4 regions of the Streptomyces sp. NPDC007905 genome follow, and region 2 is predicted to be linked to each of the others. Evidence: riboswitches for the same ligand, from Rfam matches in the RefSeq annotation. Region 2 holds a riboswitch; each other region holds the start of a gene.
What was found. Region 2 has a riboswitch for cobalamin ahead of ACFZDC_RS27370 (cobalamin biosynthesis protein). Riboswitches for the same ligand answer to the same signal wherever they lie in the genome.
Positions count from the first base shown of each region.

Region 1: it holds a riboswitch for cobalamin, as region 2 does, so the genes downstream of both, ACFZDC_RS13020 (ribonucleoside-diphosphate reductase subunit alpha) here and ACFZDC_RS27370 (cobalamin biosynthesis protein) in region 2, are expected to answer to the same signal.
Region 3: it holds a riboswitch for cobalamin, as region 2 does, so the genes downstream of both, ACFZDC_RS20355 (prenyltransferase/squalene oxidase repeat-containing protein) here and ACFZDC_RS27370 (cobalamin biosynthesis protein) in region 2, are expected to answer to the same signal.
Region 4: it holds a riboswitch for cobalamin, as region 2 does, so the genes downstream of both, ACFZDC_RS00520 (CbtB-domain containing protein) here and ACFZDC_RS27370 (cobalamin biosynthesis protein) in region 2, are expected to answer to the same signal.

Region 1 is NZ_JBIBKS010000006.1:162,731-167,202, forward strand. Features, by position in the region: gene ACFZDC_RS13015 (ribonucleotide-diphosphate reductase subunit beta) at 1-785, opposite strand, end outside; gene ACFZDC_RS13020 (ribonucleoside-diphosphate reductase subunit alpha) at 785-3,145, opposite strand; cobalamin riboswitch at 3,269-3,413, opposite strand; gene mctP (monocarboxylate uptake permease MctP) at 3,631-4,472, opposite strand, start outside.
Region 2 is NZ_JBIBKS010000016.1:160,387-164,858, forward strand. Features, by position in the region: gene ACFZDC_RS27365 (cobyric acid synthase) at 1-604, opposite strand, end outside; gene ACFZDC_RS27370 (cobalamin biosynthesis protein) at 601-1,545, opposite strand; cobalamin riboswitch at 1,646-1,784, opposite strand; gene ACFZDC_RS27375 (hypothetical protein) at 1,904-2,131, opposite strand; gene ACFZDC_RS27380 (inorganic phosphate transporter) at 2,166-3,428, opposite strand; gene ACFZDC_RS27385 (GH25 family lysozyme) at 3,572-4,342, opposite strand.
Region 3 is NZ_JBIBKS010000010.1:316,546-321,017, forward strand. Features, by position in the region: gene ACFZDC_RS20345 (CbiQ family ECF transporter T component) at 1-632, opposite strand, end outside; gene ACFZDC_RS20350 (SCO2322 family protein) at 625-1,278, opposite strand; gene ACFZDC_RS20355 (prenyltransferase/squalene oxidase repeat-containing protein) at 1,275-2,513, opposite strand; cobalamin riboswitch at 2,627-2,755, opposite strand; gene ACFZDC_RS20360 (hypothetical protein) at 2,968-4,011, opposite strand; gene ACFZDC_RS20365 (XRE family transcriptional regulator) at 4,261-4,472, shown strand, end outside.
Region 4 is NZ_JBIBKS010000001.1:99,784-104,255, forward strand. Features, by position in the region: gene ACFZDC_RS00500 (hypothetical protein) at 1-884, opposite strand, end outside; gene ACFZDC_RS00505 (hypothetical protein) at 993-1,442, opposite strand; partial or broken gene ACFZDC_RS00510 (TetR family transcriptional regulator) at 1,766-1,852, shown strand; gene ACFZDC_RS00515 (CbtA family protein) at 2,163-2,936, opposite strand; gene ACFZDC_RS00520 (CbtB-domain containing protein) at 2,961-3,182, opposite strand; cobalamin riboswitch at 3,219-3,375, opposite strand; gene ACFZDC_RS00525 (histidine phosphatase family protein) at 3,469-4,062, shown strand; gene ACFZDC_RS00530 (hypothetical protein) at 4,076-4,255, opposite strand.

The sequences.
Region 1 (4,472 bases), on a different contig from region 2:
CACAGGTCGCGCGCGAACTGCAGCTCGGCCTCGACGGCCTCCCGCAGCATGTCGGTGACCTGCTGCTGCAGCGCGTCGTCGAAGAGGTCCGGCTCCTCCTTGCGGACGGTGTCGACCACGTCGAAAGCGAAGGACATGTGCATCGTCTCGTCCCGGAACACCCAGTTGGTGCCGGTGGCCAGCCCGTGCAGCAGACCCCGGCTGCGGAACCAGTAGACGTACGCGAAGGCGCCGTAGAAGAACAGGCCCTCGATGCACGCGGCGAAGCAGATGAGGTTGAGCACGAAGCGGCGGCGGTCGGCCTGGGACTCCAGGCGCTCCAGCTTCTCGACCTCGTTGATCCACCTGAAGCAGAACTCGGCCTTCTCGCGGATGGAGGGGATGTTCTCCACGGCCGCGAAGGCCGCCGTCCGGTCGTCCGGGTCGGGCAGGTAGGTGTCCAGGAGCGTCAGATAGAACTGGACGTGCACGGCCTCCTCGAAGAGCTGACGGCTCAGGTAGAGCCGCGCCTCGGGGGAGTTGATGTGCTTGTACAGCGTCAGCACCAGGTTGTTCGCGACGATCGAGTCGCCCGTCGCGAAGAACGCGACCAGGCGGCCGATCAGATGCTGCTCGGCCGGGGTCAGCTTCGCGAGGTCGGCGACGTCCGAGTGGAGGTCGACCTCCTCCACGGTCCAGGTGTTCTTGATGGCGTCCCGGTAGCGCTCGTAGAAGTCGGGGTAGCGCATCGGGCGGAGAGTCAGCTCGAAGCCCGGGTCGAGGAGGTTGGTGTTACGGGTGGTCATCACTGGCAGGCCTCGCAGGACTCGGGGTTCTCAAGGGAGCAGGCGACCGCGTCGGGGTCGGCGGCCTGCTGGACGGGGATGGGGGCCTGCGCCTGTGCCGCGCGGGCGATGCGGGTCGCCGGGCGGGAGCGCAGGTAGTACGTCGTCTTCAGGCCCGACTTCCAGGCGTACGCGTACATCGAGGAGAGCTTGCCGATGGTCGGGGTCTCCAGGAACAGGTTCAGGGACTGCGCCTGGTCCAGGAACGGGGTGCGGGCCGCGGCCATGTCGATCAGGCCGCGCTGCGGGATCTCCCACGCCGTGCGGTACAGCGCCCGCACCTCGGCCGGGATCCACGCGAAGTCCTGCACGGAGCCATTGGAGTCGCGCAGCGCCTCCCGGGTCCGGGCGTCCCAGACCCCCAGCTCCTTCAGGTCCTTCACCAAGTACGAGTTGACCTGCAGGAACTCACCGGAGAGCGTCTCGCGCTTGAACAGGTTGGACACCTGCGGCTCGATGCACTCGTACACGCCCGCGATGGAGGCGATGGTCGCGGTGGGCGCGATCGCGAGGAGCAGCGAGTTGCGCATGCCGACCGAGGCGATCCGCTCGCGCAGGGCCGCCCAGCGCTCCGGCCAGGTCAGGCGAACGCCCGGGAAGTGGTCAGGGTGCAGGACACCCTTGGCCGTGCGGGTCTTCTCCCAGGCCGGCAGCGGGCCGTTGCGCTCGGCCAGGTCGGCGGAGGCCTCGTACGCGGCGAGCATGATGCGTTCGGCGATCCGCGTGGACAGGGCCCTGGCCTCGGGGGAGTCGAAGGGCAGGCGCAGCTTGAAGAAGACGTCCTGCAGGCCCATCGCGCCGAGGCCCACCGGACGCCACTTGGCGTTGGAACGGCCCGCCTGCTCGGTCGGGTAGAAGTTGATGTCGACCACGCGGTCGAGGAAGGTCACGGCCGTGCGGACCGTCCTGTCGAGGCGCTCCCAGTCGAGATCGCCGTTCGCCACGAAGGCACCGAGGTTGACCGAACCCAGGTTGCAGACCGCCGTCTCCCCGTCGTCCGTGACCTCCAGGATCTCCGTGCAGAGGTTGGAGGAGTGGATGACGTGGCCCGCGGTCGCCGTCTGGTTGGCCGTCCGGTTGGCGGCGTCCTTGAAGGTCATCCAGCCGTTGCCGGTCTGCGCGAGGGTGCGCATCATGCGGCCGTACAGGTCGCGGGCCGGGATCGTCTTCCTGGCGAGACCGTTCGCCTCCGCCTCGCGGTAGGCCGCGTCGAACTCCTCGCCCCACAGGTCCACCAGCTCCGGGACGTCCGCCGGGGAGAACAGCGACCACTGCTCGTCGGCGTTGACCCGGCGCATGAACTCGTCCGGGACCCAGTGGGCGAGGTTCAGGTTGTGGGTACGGCGGGCGTCCTCACCGGTGTTGTCGCGCAGCTCCAGGAACTCCTCGATGTCGGAGTGCCAGGTCTCCAGGTACACCGCGGCGGCACCCTTGCGCCGGCCGCCCTGGTTCACCGCGGCCACCGAGGCGTCCAGGGTCTTCAGGAACGGCACGATGCCGTTGGAGTGCCCGTTGGTGCCTCGGATCAGCGAACCGCGCGAGCGGATACGGGAGTACGACAGACCGATGCCGCCGGCGTGCTTCGACAGGCGGGCGACCTGGTGGTAGCGGTCGTAGATGGAGTCCAGCTCGTCCAGCGGGGAGTCGAGGAGGTAGCAGGACGACATCTGCGGGTGCCGCGTGCCGGAGTTGAAGAGCGTGGGGGAGGAGGGCAGGTAGTCGAGGCGGCTCATGAGCCCGTAGAGCGCCGCCACTTCGTCCACGGAGCGGACGGTGTCGTCCTCGGCCAGGCCCGCGGCGACGCGCAGCATGAAGTGCTGGGGCGTCTCGATCACCTTGCGGGTGATGGGGTGCCGGAGCAGATAGCGGCTGTGCAGGGTGCGCAGGCCGAAGTAACCGAAGCGGTCGTCGGCCGCCGCGTCGATCAGCGAGTCCAGACGCTCGGCGTGCAGCCGCACGAACTCCGCCGTGCGGTCGGCGACCAGGCCCTCGCGGTGGCCCACGGCGACGGACCCGGTGAAGGACACGACGCCCTGCGAGGCGGCCTCGGCCCTGATGGAGAGGGTCAGCAGCCGGGCGGCCACCCGAGAGTAGGCGGGGTCGTCGGAGATCAGTCCGGCGGCCGCCTCCGTGGCCAGCTCGCGCAACTCCGCCTCGTCGGCCCGTGCGGACCGGCCGCGCAGCGCGGCCGCGGCGACGCGGCCGGGGTCGGCGTCGGGGAGGTCGGCGGTCAGCTCGGTCAGGGTCCGCAGCAGCGCGGCACCGGGACCGTCGGCCTTCAGGTCGCTGACTGAAGCCGGATCGGCTGGCGCGATGGTCACGTGGGGCTCTCCCTCGCTCGGCACGGGGCCTTGCGGAGGGCAGGGGCAGCACGAGCGCGCACGGCGTCGCGTCCACCGGCCCACTCCACGAGGCCCGGACGTCTCAAGGCACCCGGACCGGACGGCCGGGCGCGCGCTGACGGCAGGTCCTCGGACTGGACAGGCGTGCGGATGCACGCAAGTACACCGTTGCGGGACAGTTCCGGATTCGCACCGGATTCCCCTGCGGCGACAGCGAGGATGAGCATACATCTAGTGCCGGGCTGTGGTGTCACCCCCAGATGTTGTGTCTGTTGCGTGTTGCGGTGGCTTCAGAGGGTCAACTCGGGGTGGGCGCGGCGCTGTCGTCCAGCCGGACACGGGGTTCCGGTTCCGCTCGGGTGCGCGAACGGAAGCGGGCCGCCGTCGGTCTAGCCGTTCGGCGGCCCGCTGGGGGTGGTGTGTTGGTGCTCGAGCGGTTCTGCGCGCCCCTACAGGGGCGTGATTCAGTGGCTGGCGCCCGCCGTGGCCGGCGGCAGTTCCACCTCGACTCCCGGGTCGCCCGCGTCCGCCGTGTAGTCGCCCGGCCTGGTCTCGTCGAGGCCCTCGGCGGCCTTCACGGCCTTGAGGACGAACGTGAGGACCACGGTGACCGCGACGTTGAGGACGAACGCCGTCAGGCCGATGTAGCCGATCTCCCCGATGCCCGGGATCTCCTTCGCGGAGCCACCGAAGTGCTTCTGGGTCGGCGAGGCCACCCCGTAGGCGGCGAGCGTGCCGTAGACCATGCCGACCGCCCAGCCGGCGAGCAGTGCCCAGCGGTGGAACCATCGGGTGAACAGGCCGCCGACCAGGGCCGGGAAGGTCTGCAGGATCCAGATCCCGCCCAGCAGCTGGAAGTTGATCGCCACCGTCTTGTCCATCGTCAGGACGAAGACCAGCGCGCCCACCTTCACCAGCAGCGACACGATCTTGGAGACGCGGGTCTCCTGCTGGGGCGTCGCGTCCGGCTTGATGAAGTCCTTGTAGATGTTGCGTGTGAAGAGGTTCGCCGCCGCGATGGACATGATGGCCGCGGGCACCAGGGCGCCGATGCCGATCGCCGCGAAGGCCACACCGGCGAACCAGTCCGGGAACATGTTCTCGAACAGCTGCGGAATCGCCAACTGCCCGTTGGTGACCTTCACTCCGGCCGCGATCGCCATGAAGCCGAGCAGCGCCAGCAGGCCCAGCATCAGGGAGTACAGCGGCAGGATCGTGGTGTTGCGCCGGATCACCTCACGGCTCCGGGACGACAGCGTCGCGGTGATCGAGTGCGGGTACATGAACAGGGCCAGGGCGGAGCCGA
Region 2 (4,472 bases):
CCCCCCGGAACTTGTTCACCAGGAACCCGGCGACCAGCTCCTGGTCCTCGGGCGAGAGCAGGGCGACGGTCCCGAAGAAGGAGGCGAAGACGCCCCCGCGGTCGATGTCGCCCACCACCAGCACGGGCAGCCGCGCGTTCCGCGCGATCCCCATGTTCACGATGTCCGTCCGCCGCAGATTGATCTCCGCGGGCGAACCGGCCCCCTCACAGATCACCGCGTCATACGTGCCCCGCAACTCGGCCAGGCAGTCCAGCACGGTGCCGAGCAGCCGCTGCTGGCGCCCGCCGTGATACCCGCGTGCGCTCAGCTCGCCCACCGGCTTGCCCAGCAGCACCACCTGGCTGCTCTGTTCGCCGCCCGGCTTGAGCAGCACCGGGTTCATCAGCGCGGTCGGCTCGACCCGGCAGGCCTGGGCCTGCATGGCCTGCGCCCGCCCGATCTCCGCGCCCTCCCGGGTGACGAACGAGTTGAGGGACATGTTCTGCGCCTTGAAGGGCGCCACCTTCACGCCCTGGCGCACGAGCCACCGGCAGATCCCGGCCGTCACGACGCTCTTGCCGGCGTCGGAGGTGGTGCCGGCGACGAGGAGACCACCGTTCACTTCCCACGTCCCTTCACGAGTCGGCGCCCGGCGACCGTGACGCCGAGCGCGAGCAGGCCGACGCGGCGGGAGAGCCGTACGGCCCGGTCGATGTCGGTGACCCGGACGGCCCGCCCGGTGCCCCCGTTCAGAACGGGCCGGTGTTCGACGCGGCCGCCGTAGGAGAGCGTCCCGCCCAGCCGCACACCGAGGGCGCCCGCGAACGAGGCCTCCACGGGCCCGGCGTTGGGGCTCGGGTGCCTGCGCGCGTCGGCCTTCCAGGCGTGCAGCGCGCCGCGGGGATCGGGGCCGGCCGCTGCGGCGAGCACGGCGGTCAACCGCGCACCCGGCCACCCGGCGACGTCGTCGAGGCGGGCGGAGGCCCAGCCGTAGCGCCGGAAGCGGGGCGACTTGTGCCCCACCATCGCGTCCAGGGTGTTGACGGCCCGGAACCCGAGCAGCGCGGGGACCCCGCCCACGGCACCCCACACCAGCGCGCCCACGACGGCGTCGGAGGTGTTCTCGGCGACCGACTCGACCACGGCCCGGGCGATCCCGTGGGTGTCCAGCGCCTGCGGATCACGGCCGCACAGATGCGGCAGCCGCTCGCGGGCGGCCGCCACGTCGCCGGCCGCGAGGGCGTGCCCGATGACCCGGGCCTCCCGCGCGAGGGAAGTACCCCCGACGACGGCCCAGGTGGCGGCGGCGGTCAGGGCGACGGAGGCGGCGGGAGACCGGCGTACGGCCCGTTCGGCGAGAGCCCCGAGCGCGACGGCACCCCCGGCGCACACCCCCGTGTGCAGCGCCCCCCACCCACGGTGGTCGCGCCACAGCACACGTTCCACGGCCCCGGCGGCCCGCCCGAACGCGGCGACCGGATGCCCCCGGCGCGGATCGCCGAGGAGCAGGTCGCCGAGAAGGCCGGCGGCGGCGCCGTACGCGTAGAAGCGATCGGCACCCATCGGCTCAGCCGGCCGCGGGGGCAGGCAGAACCCGGTTACTGAACCTCAATCGGCAGCCGCGCATGGCGATATGTCCTCACTCAGGGTGTCCGCGCCCTGGTTCGACGAGACCGGCGGTGAGAGTTCCTGGCTCCCGGGATTCCTTCCCCGGTGACAGTGGCGGGACCGCGCCGGATTCGCACCGGCTTCCTCTCTGCCGCCGTACATGGCCCGGGCAGTCCACCACGCGCCCGGAAGGGCCGTCAACTTGCCTTTGACCTGCGAGGGGAGAGTGTGCTGAGCCCCACACCGGTGAGGTCCGGGCATGCGGAAGGCTCCTTGCCGGGACACGCCGGCAAGGAGCCTTTCGGACGGTGGGTCAGGGCTTGGCCACGATCAGGTAGATCCCGTAGGCCACCGCGGCCGCGCACGCGGCGAAGCACACGTACGCACCGGTCGCGGTGAGCGCCGCCGAGTTGCCCTGCGCGGTGGCCTTCTCGCGTCGCGACAGGCCGTTGATGCCGAGGGTGAACAGGGCCACCACGCCCACCGTGAACGCGAGGCTGACGCCGAAGACGGAGCCGAGAGCCGCCCAGTCGATCTTCATGGGGATGCTTCCTTCAGTTACCGGGTGCTCGGGGTCAGACCGTCGCGGCCGGCGGAACCGCCGGCGCCGCGGTGTCGGTCGCGGCCGGAGCCGGGATCGTGGCCGTCAGGTCCTCGGTGACGGTGAGGGTGCCCGTGGGCGGCGGGGTCACCGCGGCGATGGCGGCGGTCACCACGCCGGCCGGCTCCTCGGTTCCGTCGACGGCGTTGACGTTGGCGCTGTCCACGACCTCGCGCCGGGAGAACTTCCAGATCGCGGCGCTGGCGCCGACCAGGAAGACGGCGACGACCGCGGTGCCCCAGTCGCCCAGGTCCGTGACGGACTCGGCGAGCGCGCCGACCAGGGCGGCGGCCGGGAGGGTGAGGGCCCAGGCGACGACCATGCGGGTCGCGGTGGACCAGCGGACCACACCGCCCTTGCGGCCCAGACCGGCACCCATCACCGAGCCGGAGACCACGTGGGTGGTCGAGAGGGAGAAGCCGAGGTGGGAGGAGGCCAGGATGGCGGTGGCCGCGCTGGTCTGGGCGGCGAAGCCCTGTCGCGGCTCCAGGTCGGTCAGGCCCTTGCCCATGGTGCGGATGATGCGCCAGCCGCCGATGTAGGTGCCGAGTGCGATGGCCAGACCCGCGGAGAGGATCACCCAGGTGGGAGGGTTGGAGCCCGGGGCGATGGCACCGCCCGCGATCAGCGCCAGGGTGATGATGCCCATCGTCTTCTGCGCGTCGTTGGTGCCGTGCGCGAGGGAGACCAGGCCGGCGGAGGCGATCTGACCGGCGCGGTAGCCCTTGCGGGTGGCCTCGCCGTCGGCCGTGCCGCCGATGCCGTAGGAGAAGCGGGTGGCGAGCATGGCCGCCACACCGGCCACCACCGGGGCGGCGACGGCCGGGAGCAGAACCTTGGTGACCAGGACGTCACCGTGGACGGCGCCGAAGCCCGCGGAGGCGACGGTGGCGCCGATCAGGCCGCCCATCAGAGCGTGCGAGGAGCTGGAGGGCAGTCCCACCAGCCAGGTCATCAGGTTCCAGAGGATCGCGCCGACCAGGGCGGCGAAGATGACCTCGGGACGGATGCCGTTCTCATCGACGAGACCCTTGGAGATCGTGTTGGCGACCTCCACGGAGAGGAAAGCGCCTACAAGGTTGAGGGCGGCGGACATGGCCACCGCGACCTTGGGCTTGAGCGCACCGGTCGAGATGGTCGTGGCCATCGCGTTGGCGGTGTCGTGAAAACCGTTCGTGAAATCGAACGCGAGTGCGGTTATTACCACAATCGCGAGGATCAGCGAGAAGTTTTCCATTTACCCAGGCAATCGTTCGAGGTCGTTGGCTGTTGGACCGTAGGCAACCTGGGTGAACGGAAGATGAACTGGGGCAGGCGTGAGGGTGTCGATAACAGGGGATCGGAGTTCCGTTCGCGCCCGACGCCCCATATGCCGCTTGGCTACCAGCCCCGCACGAAGGCCCGCAGCCGGCTCGGCGGCCCGTTGAAGAGATTCTGGTCACCCGGCAGGCCGCCCCGGTCGCCGTATTGCCAGAAGGTCCAGTCCGACCACCCGCCCGGCAGCGATCCCGGGCCCGAGGAGCCGTGACGGGCGATCCACAGAGCATGGTCCGAGGCGAAGGCGCGGCTGTCGCCGGTGCAGGCGTCCCACCAGTCGGCGGTGGTGTAGATCACCGGGCGGCGGCCGGTCTGCCGTGCGACCTCCTCGCTGAAGGACCGGATCCAGTGGACCATCTGCCCCTGGCCCAGCCCGTAGCACTTGTCCCGCCTGTCGTACGGGTTGTACTCGATGTCGAGCGCGGGCGGCAGCGTCCAGCCGTCCGCCCGCCAGTCGCCGCCGTGCCGCACGAAGTACGCGGCCTGCTCGGCGCCCGAGGACCTGTCCGGCCGCGCGAAGTGGTACGCGCCGCGGATCAGGCCGGCCCGGCGCGCGCCGTCGTACTGCCGGTCGAAATAGGGGTTGCGGTAGGTCGTGGCCTCGGTCGCCTTGACGTAGGCGAACCGAGCGCCCTCCGACCGTGCGGCCGGCCAGTCGACGTGCTTCTGGTAGGACGACACGTCGTGCCCCCGGGGCAGGCCCATCGCGGCCACCGGCGACACGGCGCAGACGGCGGACGCGGCCTGGGCGCCCGCGAGGGCCAGCGCCGCCGTGGCGGCGGCGAGGGCGCCGACGCGGTGGCGGAAGCGGGAGGATGTGCGATCACGAGCCATGCGTCCCCCTGGAGAGGCGGCGGAACGTCGTCCAGCGAGCAGGAAAGATCATTGAATGACCGGCGATCGTGTGGAAAAGCCGATTCCGGATGTTTCAAGGCCATGTCCACCCGTTCGGCGGTGCGACTTC
Region 3 (4,472 bases), on a different contig from region 2:
GGCAGTCCGACCTGCAGCAGGCCCCGTACACCCCGGTCCGGGCGGCCGCGCAGCCGGCGGGCGGCGCGCAGACGCTGGACGTCGGCGACGAGGTGCGGTGCGAAGGTGAGCGCGACGACCACGGCCACGCCCGTCTCGTACAGGGCACCGGGCAGGGACTTGAGCAGGCGGGCCGGACTGGCCAGGGCGTTGGCGGCGCCGACGCAGATGAGGAGTGCGGCGAGCTTGAGACCGTTGTAGCCGGCGAAGAGCAGGGCCTCCGCGGTGACCGCGCCGCCGAGGCGGATGCCCTGCACCCAGTCGGGAAGCGGGACTTCGGGGAGGGTGAGCAGGACGTGGGTGCCGGGGACCGGGGAGCCGAGGGCGACCGTGAAGGCGAGACGGATGAGGAGCACGGCGGCGGCGAGTTTCGCGAAGGCGGTGTAGGAGCGCGCCCAGGGGGACGGCGAGCGGTGGGTGGCCACCACATAGCCCGCCGCGGCCATGAGGAGGGCGAGCAGGAGGGGGTTGGTGGTGCGGGTCGCCGCCGTGCCCAGCCCCAGGGACCAGAGCCACCAGGCGCCGGGATGGAGGGGGGCGTGCCGCTGGTGCCGGGCGGGGGTGGACTGCGCCCGCCCGCGCCCGCTACGCATTCCCGCGCCGCCGGGCCTGCCACACCGCCGCTCCCGCCAGCAGGGCGACCACTCCCACTCCGATCGGCAGCCCCAGGGCAGGGCCGCCGTCCGACTCCTTCCCGGCCTGCTTCTCCTTCGCTGCCGTGCCCCCGCTCTGCTGGCTCGACACCTGCTCCCCGCACCCCTTCCCGGGATACCCGGCGATCGCGCACAGCAGGGCATTGGTGTCGTAGCGCAGGGGCTTGGCGACGGCGGCCAGCGCCTCGGCCGTCGTCGCGTCCGGGGAGACGCGGGCGCAGGCCGTGCGGCGGGCGGGCGGGGTCTCACCGGACGGGGCGTCAGCGGCCGTGCCGAAGTCGAGGACGAGTGCCACGCGTTTCACGCCCGGCTTCGCGGGTGTCCCCGCGCAGATCCCGGCGAAGTCCGCCGCGCCGCGCGGCCGGCTCGCGTCCGCGGAGTCCACGCTCACCGCGAAACGGAAGCCCTGGACGGCCCCGTCGTCCGGGCGGGCCGTCGACGGCCCTTCGGTGGCGTACGTCCAGTGGCCGCCGTCCCGTTCCCAGAACGACCAGTAGCGGTAACCGGCGGCGTGCGCCTGGGCGGCACCGGCCACGAGGACGAGCGCGGCGACCGGCAGGGCCACGGCACGGCGGACGGCGGTCACGGCTGCCGCTGCTTACGGCGGCCGCTGAGCAGGAAGCCGATGCCGATGCCGATGCCGGCGACGATGCCGACGCCGACGATCCACCAGACGCGGGTGCCCGAGTCGTGCTCGTCATGGTTGCCGGGTTCCTCGGCGCGGGCGGCCGACTTCGGGGCCGGGCCGGTCGCGTTGAGCGCCCGCACCAGGTCCGTACCGCCGAAGTCCCGCGGCTCGGCGCCCACCGCGTGCGCGGCGAGGATCAGCTGGGCACAGGCGGCCGGGCCGCTCTCCCGCGCCCACTTGGCCGCGTTCTTCTCCAGCCAGCCGTACGGCTTCTTCGCCTGTGCGGTCCAGCCGTCCGCGGCGAGTGCGACGACCGTGTCCGCGGTGTTGCCGTAGTCGGGCTGGTCCTCGGCGCCGGGCAGGGTCGACTTCAGGTATCCGGCGGGGGTCAGGGCGTTGGCCAGGTAGGACGAGGCGTTGTTCGCCACCTCTGCCGGGGTGAGCTGCTTGTCGGAGTTCGTGCAGCTGGAGCCCTGCTCGGGAGCCTTCCCGGCCCTGGTCACGAAACCCTTGCCGAGCGCGCCGAGCACCGCGGCCGCCGTCGCGTCCGCGTTGGCGAACAGCTTGCCCTTCTTGTCCGGCTGGTAGGGGAGGGCTCCAGCCCCGTCGTCGTCGCAGGGCAGGGACCACTTGGCCAGCAGGTCGTACGGGGTCTTGCTCCCGGTGTGCACCCGGGCCGGGTCCTGGCCGACCGAGGCGAAGGCGCCGATGACGACGCTGGTGGAGTTGGTGTCGCTCGGGCCGCCCGGCGAGTAGCCCCAGCCGCCGTCCTTGTTCTGGACCGTCGTCAGCCAGACCAGGGCCCTGCGGACCTCACCGCCGTGCCCGCCGAGCGCCTGCAGGGCCTGGACGGCGGCGGCCGTGCTGTTGGTGTCGGGCTGGGCGCCGCCCTTGCCCGCACAGGGCTTGGCGGTGTCGGCCCGGAACGCGGCGAAACCTCCGTTGTCGCACTGCTGCCCCGCCAGCCAGTTGACGGCCGACGCGGCGGGACGGTAGCCGAGCGTCCGCTGCGCGAGCAGCGCCAGCGACTGGCGCCAGACACCGTCGTACGTCGGGTCCGCCTTGCCGAACAGGCCGGACGGAAGGGTCACCTTCGGGGACGGGGACGGGGACGGGCCGGCGGCCGTGGCGGGCGCGGCTGCGGCCAGCACGCCTATGGCGGCGAGAGCCGCGGCACTGCGGCGGACGTTCATGGTCGGCGACTGCCTCTCCTGCGGGAACCGGCAGCGCACGGGACCACCCCGGGCGGCTCGGCTCCGTAAACCTCGACGGTGCCGTGCGCGACGGGCCGCCGCGCACGCGAGCCGGTCAACGTCCCGTCCGGAGCGGTCCGGCTCACCGTCCGCGGGACGGTTCACGGTTGCGGGTCAGCGCCGGAATTGCACCGGCTTCCCCCCGTACAGGTGTGATGACGACCCCGCCACTTTACCGGCCGCCGTCAGCGGGCCGAGGGGTGGCTGTGGGCACACGGGGGCGGTGACCGGGGTCACGCCCACGGCGGCGCGTGCGCCGCACCTCGATCCGCGTCCCGACCACGTGGTGCCGGCCCCGCCGGGCCGTGGACAACCGGAGGAGTTTTTAAGGGCGGTGGGGCAACGCCCCCGCTGGTGCGGGGCGGTATCGCAAAGGCGCTTGTGCTCAGCATGCCTAGGCCGCGTGCGGCCAAGACGTCGGGACGACGGCCGCGCTCAAGTAGTGGGCCATCCCGCGCAGGGCGTGCTCGCACTCTGCCGGGTCCTCGCCCTCCGCCACCCAGTGCGCGAGCCGGTCGGCCGGCCCTGCGTGGCCGGCCGCCGTGACCGGGTCGCCGGGCCGCCGGGTGAGGACCATGCGCTCGGCGCACGGCTCGTACGTGGCCGCCGGGTCCAGATGCAGGTGGGTCAGCCGGCCCGTCGCAGCCGGATAGGCGAACTGGATCGCGGCCGCCCGCTGCCGGGTCGGAGTCACGTCCGGGAGCCCGCCGGTGGCCAGGGCGGCGGCGGCTCGCACGAGGTCGACGCCGGTGGCCCGTTCGACCAGCAGCGGGATCAGGTCGCCGGGCAGGTGCGGGACGACGTCCGTGACGAGCGGGCCACGGGCGGTGAGCCGCAGGCCGATGTGGACGACGGTGTGGGCGAGGCCGAGCGCGCGCACGGTCCGCTCCACCGTGTGCCGCAGGAACGGGTTGTGCAGCAACCCGTCGTGGGCGTGCACGGAGTGCCGCAGCGGCTGCCGGGCGGGCGGCGGGCCCGGCGTCGTACGGGTGAGCGCGGCGATGCGGACCTCGTCGTCCAGGACGACGGCCTCGGCGGAGACCAGCGGCCCCTCCGTGTCCTCCCGGCCGGCCGGGAGGATCTTGTGGCGGGCGAGGAGTGCCGACAACGCGGCCGGGTCGGTGCAGGCCGCGGCCGTCTCGTACGGGATGCCGGGTAACGCCAGCCGTGCGGCGAGCCGTGCGACGCCGGTCAGGTGCTCGCCGGCCCAGGTCAGTACCCCGCGGACCCGGTGTCGTGCCGCGTAGCGCGCGACCGCCACGGCGGCCGCCTCCCGACCGGGGTCGGCCACCAGATGACCGGCCAGGTAGGGGCGCGCCCAGGCGGGCGGGGCGGTGCCGACCAGCACCACCGGGTGGGCCGCCGCGATCCGCGCCAGCGGGTACTCGTCGTACGCGGCACGGCGGCCGGTTCCGAGGAGAAGAACGGACTGCGGCATCGGAGCCTCACCTTCGTGGGGAGAAGGCGGACAGAGGAACGCCCCGGATGCTGCTCCCCCATAGGCAGCACCCGAGGCGGGTCGATCTTGCTCTCCGTGCCCTGATCCTCACCCGACACACCCTCAACTGTCAACGATTGCTGCCTATTTCCGCAGTCGGCGTTGTCATGTCTGGTCGGCGCACGGGTGACCCGGTAGCCTCGCGTCAGCTCAGCCACGGAACGGACGACGTGCCCAGGGGGGACCTCGGTGAGTGACGCCTACGCCCCGCTGGCCGACGTGCTGGACCGGCTCGGAGAGCTGACCGGCCGGCCCGGCCGGCTGTCGGAGGTCCTGGACGTGGCCGGGCTCTCCCACCGCACCGGCATCCCCGTCGGCGTGGTCGTCGAACTGCTCTCGGGCGGCCGGGCACCGGAGGCCTGTCTCGCCCAACGGGTACGGCAGCGGCTGGACTTCATCCG
Region 4 (4,472 bases), on a different contig from region 2:
TGCCGCCGGTCTGGAACTGCAGGAAGAGGCGCCAGTTGCCCGCCGTGGCCCGTTCCGCGTGGAGGGACAGCTCCGGTCCGCCGTGGTCGCCGTTGACGGTGGTGGTGGGGTGGAGGTGGGCGAACGCCGCATCGCCCTGGCGGAACGCGGTCAGGTGCGTAGGTGTCCAGGTAGGGCTGCAGGTCGGTGACGGGCTTGCCGTCCTTGGTGATACGCACGGTCAGCGGGTGCGCCATGCCGGCCATGAGCCCGCCGGACACGGTGACGGTGTACCCATCGGTTTGTGTCGAGTTCCCCGCCGGGGGGAGCGCGGTCCTGGTGGCCGTACCCGGGACGGTGAGGGTCCGGCTGAGGACGAAGTCCTTGTCCTTGCCGCTTCCGCTGTCGGGGGTGAACGAAGCGAACATCCGCCACGAACCCGGTGTCAGGGCGGCAAGATCGGCGGTCCACGTGCCGTCGGAGGCCATCGTGGGATGCAGGTGCTGGAAGCCGGTCAGGTGGGAGCGGATGGCGTAGAAGTGCATCCGCTTGGTCTGGTCGAGTGCGAAGCCGGTGACCGCCTTGCCCGCCGGGTCAATGATCATGAACCGGTACGGAGCCGGCTTGCCGCCCTTCAGGGTGGTGTCGGAGCCGGTCATGCGGTAGCCGTCCCTGCTGTCGGCCAGGCCGTTGCCGACGGCGGCCCGGTCCATGCCGGGCATGTCGCTCATCGAGGAGCCGGGGCTCGCCGAGGCGGGCGCCGACGGCGTGCTGCCGTGGTGCATGCCAGGCGTGGACGAGTCGTCGGGCGCGCCGCAAGCGGCCAGGGCCAGAGTGAGGGCGGCTGCGATACCGGTTGCCGCGAGGGCTCGGTCGCGGATGGTGGGGCGGGTGAAAGCGAACATCGTCTTTTCGAGGATCTCTCCGGGTGGCGCACCACGCCGTGTGGGGCGCGCTGTGGGCAGGACGTCGCGGCCGGATACCGCCGGTGGCAGGTTCCGGTGCAGGTCCGCTCACGTCCGCGCGATGCACACCTGGAGCAGGAGACCGCGTCCGCCCGGGGGGCCGCGCCGCCGGGTTCCGTCGGGATTCCATGCCCAGCGCAGGGCCCAAGCCGCCAGTACCGCGAGGGCGGCCACACCGACGAGAGGCGCGACGGGCACCGGGATGTCGTTCTGCGCGGGAATCGCGACGCACATCGTCCCGTGCGAACTCATGCCCTTCACGGCATGGGCTTGGGCACCGTCCGCATGAGGCAGCAGGGCCCGGTCCGACACCTTCGGGAAGGCCTGGACTTCGTGCCCTTCGTGGCCTTCGTGGACCGAGGCAGCAGCCCCCACCGCGCCGTGGCAGCCGTCAGCGGCTGTGGCCGGGGCGCCGTGCATGAGGAAGAGGCCGAGCAGGACCGCACACAGGGCCAGCAGCCGGGCGGTGCCCGGGCGGCGTGCGGGTGTGCTGCCCATCGTGGCCTGCTCTCCTTTCTGCGGACTCCTCCATGGGGGGCGGTGCCCCGCCCCAGACCATACCCGGTGGGGGTACCCGACACCTGTGGGCGGACCCGGAGGGAGCACGGCGCCGGCCTCGGGCCGCCGACGGCGGGAGCCGGACTCCGTGTCCAGTGGGCCGTAGGCGAGGATGAACCGCGGGGAGTGCGTCCGGTAGGGAACGGCGCCGTAGGTGCGGTGGCCGGTGATTCGACCGGAGGAGCGAGTGACGGAAGAGTCCTCTTCTCGCCGGGCACGGGCACCTGCGCGATTTTCGATGACTCGGGAAGTGCGGGAGAGGTGGCGCACTCCGCATCGGCGCGGACAGCGATCCCCGCTACGACCCGCGCCGACTGGTCCAGCTCCTCATCGCGGGACTACGCCAACCGCAGTGGCCACCGGCCAGGCAGTGGCCGTGGCAGGACGCGGATTTTTCGGGATCGTCATCGTTCACGAACGCGGCCCCGCCTGGTGGAACGCCGGGCGGGGCGCGAGCAGGGCCTCCTCCTCCCGGTGCAAGTGCTGCAGTTCCTCGTCCATGGCCCGTGCCTGGACTGCGGGATCGCGATCGAGGAGCGCGTGAAGTGCCGCTGGTATCACGGCAGCGGACCGCGCGGGTGTCACTCGAGACACCTCGCCACGTACCCGGCCGGCGGCCCCGACCCACCGGAGCGGTGAGGGCCTCGCCGAGCAGCGTGATCAGCGGGGAACCGGTGTCACTTCCGCACCGGCACTCGCCGCCTTCGCGTTCGCCTGTCGGGCGGCCTTCGGATCCAGTACCCGCTCGGCCAACAGCCCGAAGACGAGCCCGAAGGCGGTCCACAGAGTCAGTTGGATGGCCAGGGCCACCAGGCGGAACTGCCAGAGCAGGGTGGCCGAGAAGTCCTTCGGGACCTCGTTGACGGCCGGCAGGAACGCGTACGCCAGCCCGATGGCCAGGACGAAGAACGCCCCCGCGGCCACCGTCGCGTTCCAGTTGCCCAGCCGTGCTGCGAGGCGCTTGCCGAGGATCACGGTGGCGATCGCCAGCAGCACGCTGAGCAGCATCATCAGGAAGTACAGGGTGGTGCGCCTGCCGATGGTGTCGGGGTCGCCGACGGACGGCGGATTGGCCGGATACTTCAGGAACGGCACGACATAGACCGTGAGCAAGCCGGCCGTCGCCAGGAGCAGCGCGCTCGCGCGCGGCCCGAAGCGGCCGATCCGGCCCAGCGCGAAGCAGTACGCGAGGGCGGCGATGCCGCCGAACGCGACCCCGTAGACGAGGACACCGGTGGCCAGGCCACCGGTGGACTGCATCGTGCGGCTCACGACTTCCATGCCGTGTTCGTGGGAGTGCGCCTCTTCGTAGGCGATGGCCGAGTCGACGCGCGGCTCGCCGAGGAAGTAGGCGACGACGAGGGCGAGCAGGCCCGCGGCGAGTCCCGCGAGCATGCCACGCACCAGAAGGTTGCGGACGGTTGCCGAGTTCATGGACGGCCCTGGATTCCCGCGCCGTCAGTGGCAGGGGAAGCCGAGCAGGTGGCGGGCGTCGTGCACCCACTCATGGACGTTCTCGCCGGACATGACGGAGGTGGCGCCCTGCTCGGCGCCGACGAAGTACAGCAGGACAAGCATCAGGATGCCGAAGAAGACCGCCCAGGGGACGATCGCGCCGATCGGCAGCTTGGCGGGGATGGCGGTGGGGGTGGTGGTCGGCTGAGCGACGGACTGCGCCATGGCAGAACCTCCTGGGGAACTCGCGTCCCGTCTCGGTGGTGCACAGGACAACGGGGCGGGTCTGACTTGCCCTGCCCGCACCGCGAGCGGTGTGAACGGGGCATACAGTGGCGCGACCGTGCCGGATTCCCACCGGCTTCCGCGTTTCCGTCGTCTATTTCGCCGAGAACGTACCGCGAAGCGGAGGCGCGGCCAAGGGCGCACGGGGCGCTCACGGGCGCCCCTCAAGCCGCCGTTCCCTTGAATCCCCTGTAATTGCGGGGCCGTCGACCGCGAGAGTGAGCACGTGACCAGTCGAGTGATCTTGATCTCACCAGCCATGAACGCGGCCCTGCGCGAGGCCCGCTTCGACGACGGGTGCCCATTGGAGGAGGGCGGCGCCGCCCAGGCCCGCTCGGCGGCGAGGCTCCTCCCACGGGCCGGGCGAGCGCTCGTGGCCCCCACCGAGCGCTGCCGGCAGACCGCCTCCGCGCTCGGCCTCGACGCCGGCGAAGCGCCCGAGCTGGCCGGCCTCGACGTGGGCCGCTGGCGGGGCCGTACGCTCGCCGAGGTGAGCGCCGCCGAGCCGGAGGCCGTAGCCCTGTGGCTGGCCGATCCCGCGGCAGCCCCGCACGACGGGGAGTCGGTGCGCGAGTTGGGCAGGCGGATCGCGGACTGGCTGGACGAGGCCGCGCGGTTCTCCGGCCGGACGGTCGCGGTGGTCGAACCGGACGTCGTACGAGCCGCGACCGTCCGGGTGCTGGGAGCACCGGAGCCGGCCTTCTGGCGGATCGACGTGGCGCCGTTGAGCGCGGTCGAGTTCAGCGGCCGCGCCGGCCGCTGGAACGTGGCACTCGGCAGACCGCTCCACCTGGCGGCTACGGCTGAGAGCGCCTGGTGACGTACGGTCGGCCTCAGCTGCCGCCCACTCCCAGGGCCGCCAGCAGCACCAGCACCAGCACCAGCGTCGCGGCGCCCAGCAGGCCGTGGGCGGCCACCACGGGAACGGGCAGGTGCCGTTCCGCGGGCGTGGTCCCCTCCCCGGTAGTGGCCGGGGCGGCGGTCCGGTACACCGGCACCCAGCGGGCGAACATCGCGAAGCCGAGCAGCGCGACGGCTACGGGGACACCGAAGGAGGTCCACGCCAGGGCTGACCGGTCGGCGACGAGGTAGACGATCCAGACGACCAGTCCGGCCGCCGCGAGCAGGAAGTGGCCGAAGACGAGGGGGCCCGGGAAGCGGGTCGTGCCGGTCTGCCCGAGTACAGGCGCACCACAGCGCCGGCAATGACTTCGTCAAGCTTTCTTGAAG